DNA from 3 places in the Micromonospora musae genome. Region 3 is predicted to be linked to each of the others. Evidence: riboswitches for the same ligand, from Rfam matches in the RefSeq annotation. Region 3 holds a riboswitch; each other region holds the start of a gene.
What was found. Region 3 has a riboswitch for cyclic di-AMP ahead of D7147_RS16625 (coiled-coil domain-containing protein). Riboswitches for the same ligand answer to the same signal wherever they lie in the genome.
Positions count from the first base shown of each region.

Region 1: it holds a riboswitch for cyclic di-AMP, as region 3 does, so the genes downstream of both, D7147_RS29690 (C40 family peptidase) here and D7147_RS16625 (coiled-coil domain-containing protein) in region 3, are expected to answer to the same signal.
Region 2: it holds a riboswitch for cyclic di-AMP, as region 3 does, so the genes downstream of both, D7147_RS22055 (LysM peptidoglycan-binding domain-containing protein) here and D7147_RS16625 (coiled-coil domain-containing protein) in region 3, are expected to answer to the same signal.

Region 1 is NZ_RAZS01000015.1:79,492-82,760, forward strand. It holds gene D7147_RS29685 (N-acetylmuramoyl-L-alanine amidase) at 1-952, opposite strand, end outside; cyclic di-AMP (ydaO/yuaA leader) riboswitch at 1,192-1,329, shown strand; gene D7147_RS29690 (C40 family peptidase) at 1,342-2,382, shown strand; gene dcd (dCTP deaminase) at 2,475-3,053, opposite strand; gene D7147_RS29700 (pyridoxamine 5'-phosphate oxidase family protein) at 3,153-3,269, shown strand, end outside.
Region 2 is NZ_RAZS01000008.1:8,156-11,424, reverse strand. It holds gene D7147_RS32735 (hypothetical protein) at 1-899, shown strand, start outside; gene D7147_RS22055 (LysM peptidoglycan-binding domain-containing protein) at 1,065-1,679, opposite strand; cyclic di-AMP (ydaO/yuaA leader) riboswitch at 1,677-1,867, opposite strand; gene D7147_RS22050 (methyltransferase) at 2,184-3,200, shown strand.
Region 3 is NZ_RAZS01000005.1:413,290-416,558, reverse strand. It holds gene D7147_RS16630 (hypothetical protein) at 1-454, opposite strand, end outside; gene D7147_RS16625 (coiled-coil domain-containing protein) at 580-1,644, opposite strand; cyclic di-AMP (ydaO/yuaA leader) riboswitch at 1,658-1,787, opposite strand; gene D7147_RS16620 (cation diffusion facilitator family transporter) at 1,940-2,854, opposite strand; gene D7147_RS16615 (HelD family protein) at 2,961-3,269, opposite strand, start outside.

The sequences.
Region 1 (3,269 bases), on a different contig from region 3:
GGTAGTCCGCCTGCTGCACGAGGCCGACGCTGGGCTGGTAGTACCCCTCGGTGTCGTGGATGACGATGTACTCGATCTTCTGCTGCGCCGGCCGGTCACCCAGGTCGTGGTTGCCGTAGTCGCCGACGGTCGGGCCGTACTGCTCGTACGGCGCGGGGATCCACTCGCAGCCGAGCCGCGCCGGGCACTCGACTCCGGCGCGCCCCTGCGGCTCGCGCAGCCCGAGCCGATGCAGCGCGCCGGTCTCCGTGGTCACCTTCCGTGCGCGGAGGGTGACCTGGTGCCCGTCGTCGGTACGTCGGCTCGCGCCGAGTCGGATCTGGTCGTACACCTCGTCGGCGAAGGCGGTCGCCGTCTCCTCGGTCTCCGCGCCGGAGTAGCGGGCCACCGCCGCGTACCAGGCCCCCGGGTCGGTCGCCGCGCCCACCGGGCCGCCCAGCTGTTCCTGGTACGAGGCGAGCAGGGCCGCGCCGCCCCGGATGTTGGTGGCGGGGTCGGTGCGGAGTGCCTCGGCGTCGGCCCCGGTGAGCGCCGCAGCGGCCTGGAGGGTCCGTAGCGCCGCGGGTGCGGGTGCGTCGGCTGCGGACTTCTTCGGCGCACCGAGGGTCAACGGCCGGGACGTGTCACCGCGCGGGTCCTCGCCCTCGTCGACGTGCGAAGCGGCGGGCAGGTTCGCGACGTGAGCCGCGTCGGTGAGGTGCAGCGGGCCGTAGCCGCCGCTCGTGCTGGGCGTGCCGGCGTGGGTGTCCCACCTGGATTCCAGGTACGAGACGCCGAGCAGGACGCTCTCCGGCACCCCGTATGCGGTCGCTGCGGCGACGTACTGCTGCTGGCGGTCGCCGGCCGGCGCGGCGTTGGCCGGGACGCCGGTCAGTGGCACGGCCGCGGTGGCGCTGACCACCGCGGCGGCGAGCAGGGCGCGCCTGCTCCTGGAGATGGTTGATCGATGCATCGGGCCCCCAGTAAGGACGGGTCAGGTATTGGTCACCTTCGCTCCGCCGGCCCGCCTCGGTCAATACCTTTCGATCTGCCCATCGCATAGGAAAAAAATCTTCGAGATTCGCACGGAGAGTGCGTTCCGCCGCGCCATGCACGGAGTGTCACCGCCTGAAGGGTTGCGGATCGGTAACGAGGGTCTCTAGTCTGGTCAATCGTCGGCCGGCAACAGGTCCGTCCAACCAGGGCGGTAACGGTCCGACACCGCCGAGTCGCTCCCCGAGCGAGCCGGGGACCCAGGTTCCCGGGGTGAATCCGCAGCCACTGCGGTAGGGCGCCGACCTTCCCGCCCGAACCCGTCAGCTAACCCGGTAGGCGGTCAGGGAAGAAGGAGTACGGAGCCCGGTGGCCCACCATGCCCCGCGGCCTCCGTCCGGACGGCCGGCGACAGCCGGCCCGACGACGGGTGCGCCGCGTCCACGCTGGTCCCGCTTCACCACCGTCCTCGCCGCCCTCGTCGGCATCGGCGTCGTCCTCGGCGGCGGCGCCACCGCGGCCCACGCGGACCCGTCGGTCGCCGAGATCGAGCGCCAGATCGACCAGGACTGGAACAAGCTCGAACCCGTCATCGAGCGGCACAACGCGACCCGTCAGGAACTCACCGCCAAGCGTCGGCAGGCCGATGCGCTCGCCGCCCGGATCAAGCCACTGCAGCTCCGGATCGACCAGGCCATGAACAAGGTCGGCGTGCTCGCGGTGCGGGCGTACAAGGGCGAGAACCTCTCGACCGTCAACGCGCTGCTCGGCAGCCAGTCGCCGGGTGACGTCGTCGGGCAGTTGGAGCTGCTCGACCGGTTCGCCCACAACCAGCAGCAGGACGTCGCCCAGGTCGTCGAATTGCGCGACCAACTGGCCCGGCAGAAGGCGCCGCTGGACGAGCTGGTCACCGAGCTGACCCGTACCGAGGCCCAGCTGGCGGCGAAGAAGAAGCAGATCAACACCGAGATCGAGCGGCTGCAGAAGCTGCGCATCAAGGTGTACGGCAACGGTGGCGGTGGCTCGCTGCGGCCGGCCCCGTGCCCGGCCACCTATCCGGGTGGCGCGGCCGGGGTGGCGGTGAAGTTCGCCTGCGCCCAGATCGGCAAGCCCTACGTCTGGGGGGCCGACGGCCCCGACTCGTACGACTGCTCGGGGCTCATGCTCGCGGCCTGGGCCAAGGCCGGGGTGTCGCTGCCGCACAACGCCGCGCAGCAGCGCCGGGCGACGAAGACGGTGAGCCGGGCCGACCTCCGCCCCGGCGACCTCGTCTTCTACTACAGCGACCTGCACCACGTCGGCATGTACGTCGGCGGCGGATGGGTGGTGCACGCCTCCCAGGCCGGAGTGCCGGTCAAGATGAAGAAGGTCGACGACGGCCCGATCCACAGCTTCGGCCGTCCCGACTGACGCGTCCGCGCACGTTCACGGAAAGAGTGGTCATCCGCGCGCGAATGACCACTCTTTCCGTGAACGAGCAGCCTGGTCGGCCGGTCGGTCGGTCAGCGGGTGGGCCAGGTACGCCAGTTCTGCCAGGCCCGGCTCGGGGTCGGGCCGCGCTGCCCCTGGTAGCGCGAGCCGTAGACGGCCGAACCGTACGGGTGCTCGGCGGGCGACGAGAGCCGGAAGATGCAGAGCTGGCCGATCTTCATGCCTGGCCAGAGCGTGATCGGAAGGTTCGCCACGTTCGACAGCTCCAGGGTCACGTGGCCGGAGAACCCCGGATCGATGAAGCCGGCGGTGGAGTGGGTCAGCAGACCGAGGCGGCCCAGGCTCGACTTGCCCTCCAGCCGGCCGGCGAGCTGCTCGCCGAGTGAGATGACCTCGAGCGTCGAGGCGAGCACGAACTCCCCCGGGTGCAGCACGAACGGCTCCCCGTCGGGGACCTCGACCACCGACGTCAGGTCGTCCTGCTGCTGTGCCGGATCGATGTGGGTGTAGAGGTGGTTGTTGAAGACCCGGAAGAGCCGGTCGAGACGTACGTCGATGCTCGACGGTTGCACCAGGGTGGGCTCGAACGGCTCCAGCCCGAGCGAGCCGGCCTTGATCTCGGAGACCAGGTCGCGGTCGGAGAGCAGCATCGGACCACCATAGCGAGGCACGTTCGGACAGCTCGAATCCGGTGCCCGTGACCAGCGCGTCGCGTCGCCTCTAGAACATTTGTTCGATAGAATGCCCGCATGGCTTCCTGGTCCGAATTCGCCGCTGACGAGCCCCGGCTCGCCGACGGGATCCGCGTTCTCATGCAGCAGTACGGTCCGGGCTTCGGCTACCTGGCCACGGTCCGTGCCGACGGC
Region 2 (3,269 bases), on a different contig from region 3:
TCGGCGAACTGGTTCGCCACCAACGCGACGTCGCCGCGCAGATGCCGGCCGGGCCGTGGTGGCGGCTGCTGCTGACCGTCACGAACCGCGGTGTGCTGACCGTGGAGTACGACTACGGCGACCAGCCCTTCCCCGACGACCAACTGTTGACCGCCGACCACTACCGCAACGACCTGGCCGCCTACCCCCGCCCGCGGGTACCGGTCTGGCTCGCCGGATACGTCGCCGGGCCCGCCGCCCAGGGACGCGATCCGCAGCGGGCGGCCGCCGCAGCCGCCACCGGCCGCAACGGCGTCGCCGTCGACGGCGTCCCCCAACTGGCGGACGTCTGGGCCCGATGGGCGGCGCTCTCCGCCGTGTACGTCGGCGTCAGGTCGGATTGGGGTCCGCGGATCTTCCCCGGCCACGCCTGGTACGAGAGCGACCGTCGCAGCGGCTCGGTCCTCTTCGTGCTCCCCGGTGAACGCGCGGTCCTCTCCGGCGGGAAGTGGGACTCTCCCCTGCTCGAAGCCGCCTACAACGGCGGCCGGCCGCTGCCCGACCTCTACTCCGGAGCGCCCGCCTGGGTCACCGACAGCGTTCTCAACACCCGCAACCGCAATGGGCTGTTGACGTTCTGCCTCTGGTGGGTCGGTGGCCGCTGGCACCGGGGAGCCACCGACACGTCCGGTGAACTCGACGTGCCCCTTCCGCCGGTCCGGAGTTTCGACGAGACGGTGCGCGCGATGACCAGCCAGACCGGTCCTGGCACCGACCCCGCCTGCGCGGCCCTGCTGACCGCCATCGGTAACGGCGGGGCGACCGCGCACCACGTGGCGGCGCTCTTCACCCGCGTCCCCGGGGCCGATGTCGGCGCCGCCGTCAACCAGCTCAGCCTCGCCGGGCTGCTGACCGCCTGAGCGCCGCCGACTGCTCGGCGTTCAGGCGGCTCAGGGTCGGCCGGACCGCTCGGCTGGACGGCGCGGTGGACGACGAGCCGCGGCCGTCGGGGTCGGTCGGACCGACCCCGACCACCCACGGCCGGCGACCCGGATCCGGAGATCAGGAAGCCACGCGCTGCGGGCTCAGACGGCGAGACGCTGACCCGGGAAGATCAATCCCGGGTCGTCGCCGACCACTCGCTTGTTGCGCTCGTACAGGGCGTGCCAGCCGCCGGCCACGTGCTGCGCCGCGGCGATCTCCGAGAGGGTGTCCCCCGGCTTCACCACGTACGTCTCGCCGCCGGGGGTCGACGTGTCGTGCTGCCGGGTGCCGGTGGTGGACTTCGTCTCGCCGCCCGAGGGGCGCTTCGACGCGCCGGTCGACTTCGACGACGTCGAGCCCCCCTCCTTGCCGCAGGTCGGCCACGCGCCGATGCCCTGACCGTCGAGCACCTTCTCGGCGATCGCGATCTGCTCGGCACGGGAGGCGAGGTCGGCGCGGGCGGCGTACTTCGTGCCGCCGTACCCCTCCCAGGTGCTCTGGGAGAACTGCAGGCCACCGAAGTAGCCGTTCCCGGTGTTGATGTGCCAGTCGCCGCTGGACTCGCACTGGGCGATGGCGTCCCAGTTGACCGCCGCCTGTGCGGGGGCGGCACCGAAGAGCGCGACGGCGCCGGTGATCGCGCCGGCGGCCAGGGTGCCCACGGCGAGGCGACTGGCGGTGACGGCACGGTGACGGGGATGGTAGGCAGATGCCATTGGTTTCCTCCACGCCGACGAGGTGAGCTGTCGGGTTCGGACTGAGGAGCCCGGCCGCACGATGGGCGGCTTCACCCCGAGGCGCCGCCCTGACCTGGGAGGCGGGCGACGCCGGGAAACGGTGGGTCCCCCGCTCCTGCCCGGGTGACGTTCCGACGACCGGCGGCAGGATTTGGCGTTACCGGTCGCGGTGTTCGCGTCGGCGAACCCGACCGACGCTAGGCACCATTCGCGACGATTGCCCACTTCCTGTGAAGTTCTTCACCGGGTCGCGCGGGGCGGCCGGCGCTCGAGTTGCGCGCCTCGCCCGGCTGTGCGGCAGTGACGAACCGGACGCTTCCGGCGGGACCGAACCGTCCGACAGGGAGGATGGTCACGACCTGCCCACCGAACGACGACCAGACGTGACATCGCCGGTCGCGCCGCGCGAATCAGATCGCCAGCAGCCGACCAACTCCCGGCACCCCCGACATGTCAAACAGATGCGCATGCTCTGATGTCTTCATGATCAATCCAACTCCCCTGATGAATCTCGTCGCCGGTGTCTGGGGCTTCAAGACTCTCGCCGTCGGCGTCGAGCTCGGCCTGTTCACCCGGCTCGCGGGCGGGCGCACCATCACCGTGGGCGAGGCAGCCGCCGAGTTCGGTCTGGCCGAGCGCCCGGCGGACATGCTGCTGGCGGCGTGCGCCTCACTCGGCCTGCTGGAGCGCTCCGGCGCGGGCTACCGCAACTCCGAACTCGCCGAACAGTTCCTGGTCGAGGGGCGCCCGTACTACTTCGGCGGCCAGATCCGCTACTCCGACCTGCGTACGTATCTGCCGTGGCATCGAATCTCCGAAGCGCTGCACACGGACCGGCCGCTGACCTGGGACCCGCAGAGCCAGCAGTCGATGTTCGATACCAGCGACCCGGAGATGATCAGCCAGTTCTGGGACGCGATGTACTCCACGTCCAGCTTCACCGCGCGGGCCCTGGCCGGCGCGTACGACTTCGGCGCGCACCGATCGCTGCTCGACGTCGGAGGCGGGGCTGGAGCATTCCCGATCGAGCTGTGCCGGACCCTGCCCGAGCTGCAGGCGACCGTGCTCGACCTGCCGCATGTCTGCGTACGAGCCGAGGAGCGGATAGCGGCCGCCGACCTGAGCGACCGGATCGGCACCGTCGCCGGTGATTTCCTCGCCGCCCCCGCACTGCCGCAGGGATACGACGTCATCCTGCTGAGCATGATCCTGCACGACTGGGACGAGCCCACGAACCGGGCGTTGCTGGCGAAGTGCCACGCCGCGCTGCCACCCGGCGGGGCTGTCGTCATCTGCGAGCTGCTGCTCAACGACGAGCGCACCGGCCCGCCGTCGGCGGCACTGATGGGCATGAACATGGTGGTCGAGACGGAGGGCGGCCGTAACTACTCCCGCGCCGAGTACGCGACCTGGCTCACCGACACCGGTTTCGTCGACATCCGCACGGTGCTGTTCGACGCTCCGGGCGCCAACGGCGCGGTGGTGGCCCGCCGGGCCTGACCGCGGGACGGTGGGTGCGGCGGCCGGATGCTTTCGCCCGGCCGCCGCCGGGCCCACGCGCCTGCGCCA
Region 3 (3,269 bases):
TCCGCCCCCACGGCTTGTACGTGGAGAGCACCGTCGCGATGACCATCAGGCCGGTCGACACGGCGGGCGCGATCACCAGGTCGGCCCGGTCCCGCGCCGGGAGGGCGGCCCCGAGCTCGCCCGCGGCGCGCAGGTTCGGGGTGAGCAGAAAGAGCACCAGCACGACCATCGCCGTGGTGATCAGCAGCTTCACCAACACCCAGCGGTACCGGAGGAGCTTCCACGGGGTCAGCAGGGCGCTGGCCACGCCGACCGTCCACACCGCGACGGCCAGCGGGGCGAAGAGCACCGTGCCGATCAGCGCGGCCACCGGATAGACCACGTCCGGGTCGGCGCCGCGCAGCACCGCCACGCCGAGGGTGAGCAGGACCAGGTCCGCGCCGAGCCACCCCAGCGAGGTGACCAGGTGCAGCGTGAGCAGCGCCTTGCGCGCGGTGGGCGGTGTTCGGGTCATGCCCGTGATGCTGCCCGCGCGGACCGGCCGGATCGTCCGCCGAGCGACGACATCCCGGGTACGTCCCGCGACGTACCGCCTCCGGCGGTGCGGGTGGCCGGACCGGGCCACCCGCGGCCGCGAGGTCAGTACACCGAGAGGTGCACGTGGTTCGTGTGGTCGCTCGACGGGTCTCCGCCCGCCCCGCTGTACGACTTCCATCCGCTGCTGGGCAGCCAGATCTGCCGGTACCAGATCACGTAGAGCACCGCGAGCCGGTCGGAGTTGCGGATGAAGTACGCGGCCAGGTTGTTGCCGTACGTCTTGTCGCCGCCGGTGGCGTCGCCGCCGAACCCGTTCTTCTGCGCGGCGAAGTCGCAGGCCCGGCCCTTGGGGTGTTCGCCGGAGCCGCCGTTTCGGTGGCAGGAGACGTAGCGGGTGAAGTCGGCCGCCTTGGCCTGGTTGAGCGCGTGCAGCATGCGTGGGGTGATGCAGCCGCTCGCTGGTGTCGGGTCGTTGACGCTGCACGACTCCTTCGGCCAGGAGCCGTCGGGGTTGCGGGGCGCCGGTGCGGCGTTCGCGGTGGAGGTGCCCCGGTTGGAACCTCCGGCCGTGGCGCGGACCGTGTTGGCGTTGGCCACCTCGATGGCCCGCTCGGCCTGTTGCTTGCGCTTCGCCATCACGGCGACCTGCTTGCGCTGCTCCTTGATCTCACCGTCCAGCGCGGCGCGGGTCCGGTTCGCCGTGTCCCGGGTCTCCATCAGCTCGCGCAGCACCCGGTCCTCGTTGGCGGCTACGGCGTCCAGGGCGGCGGCGCGGTCCATGAAGCCGTCCGGGCTGGTGCTGTTGAGCAGCGCCGAGATGGTGCCGAGCCGGCCGGTGCGGTAGGCGACCCCGGCGATCTCGCCGACCTTGCCGCTGCGCTGCGCCAGTTCGGTGTCGGTCGTCCGGAGCTGCGCGGTGAGCTGCTGCTGCCGCTGGGTCGAGCGGGCGAGGGCCGCCTTCGCGTCGAGCCAGCCCTTGCTCGCCGCCTCCAGTTGGGCGCGGAGCGCGGGGGTGCCGCCCTCGGCGTCGTTGCTGGGAACCGCGGCGGGCAGGGCCGCTGGGGGAGTGGACGCGGTGGCGGTGCCGGGGCTGAGCGCGACGGCGAGGGCGAGCGTCGCGGCGATCAGGGCCACCATCCGGGCGGCGCGTCGTCGTACGGGTGCCACTACTGGCATGCGCATGTCCTTCCGCCAGCCGACCGGGTTAGCTGACGGGTTCGGGACGGAAGATCCCTACCGCTCGCGCGGATGCACCCCAGGAACGTGGTTCCCCGGCTCGCCGAACGTCGGCGATTAGGCGTTGGCCGCCGCCGGCGCCCGTGAGCGCCACCTACCGGAGGCCGGAGCCGAGACTACCGGGGCCAGCGAGCCCTACGCAGCAGATGTGACTCTCGGTGCTGCTGTGGTCACCGATAATTCCGGCATATCGGACAATACACTCCCAGAATTAAGGATGTGCTCATTACCACTCACAGGACCCGCAGGCCCCGGGTGCCGCGCCCGGCTCGATCTGCAACGTGGCGTGCTCGATGTGGAAGTCCTCGTGCAGGGCGGTCCGCGCGGCGGTGAGCACCGTGCCGACGTCGGCGCCGGAGGCCATGGTGAGGTGCGCGGAGGCGACCTCCATGCCCGAGGTGAGCGTCCAGACGTGCAGGTCGTGGACGCCGGCCACACCGGGCACGGCCGCGAGCCGATCGTGCACCGCCGTCACCTGGAGGTGCTTCGGCGCGGCCTGGACGAGGATGCGGACCGCCGCCCGGCCGAGCTTCCAGGTGCGCGGCAGGATGAACACGCCGATGGCGATCGCCACCAGCGGGTCGGCCCACCACCAGTCGGTGACCGTGATGAGCAGCGCCGCGCCGATCACGCCGAGCGAGCCGAGCAGGTCGCCGAGCACCTCGAGGTAGGCGCCCTGGAGGTTGATGCTCTCCTTTGCCCCGGGCCGCAGCAGCAAGAAGGCGACCACGTTGGCCAGCAGGCCCAGCACGGCCACCGCCAGCATCGGGCCGGCGAGCACCTCCGGCGGGTCGCCGAAGCGGCCGACGGCCTCGATCACCACGTAGACGGCGACCCCGGAGAGCAGGACGGCGTTGGCGAGCGCGGCCAGCACCTCGAGTCGGTAGAGCCCGAAGGTGCGCTGCGGGTCCCGGTTGGCGTGCCGGGTCGCGGTGATCGCGGCGAGGGCCATGCCGATGCCGAGCACGTCGGTGAACATGTGCCCGGCGTCGGAGAGCAGGGCCAGCGAGCCGGTGCGGAGGGCGGCCACAGCCTCGACCACCATGAGGACGGCCAGCAGTCCGAATGCCGCCCAGAGTCGGCCACGGTGATGCTGGGCGGCGTTCGCCACCGTCTCCTCGTGGCCATGACCCGCGCCCACGAAACCACCCTCCGTCGACGGTTCGGACCGGTCAAACATATGCTCACATCGCAATGTATGCAACCGTCGGCCATGCGCGACGGCCGAACCGAGAAGTCGGGGAACGTCAGCCGGTCGGGTCGACCGTGCTCAGCCGCTGGGTGGCGCGGGAGAGCGCCACGTAGAGCGTCCGGACGCCCGAGCCGGGATCCGCCCGGATCTCGCTCGGCGCGACCAGCACCACCCCGTCGTACTCCATACCCTTCGCCTCCAGGCTGGTCACCACCTGGAGGCGGGACCCGCCCCGCGCGCCGAGCCAGCCGGCCACCTCGTTCCGGCGGGGCACCGGCGTGATCACCCCGACCGTCCCCTCCACCTCGTCCAGCAGCGTCGCGGCCGCCGCCACCGTGGCGCTCTCCAGCTCCGCCACCGGCAC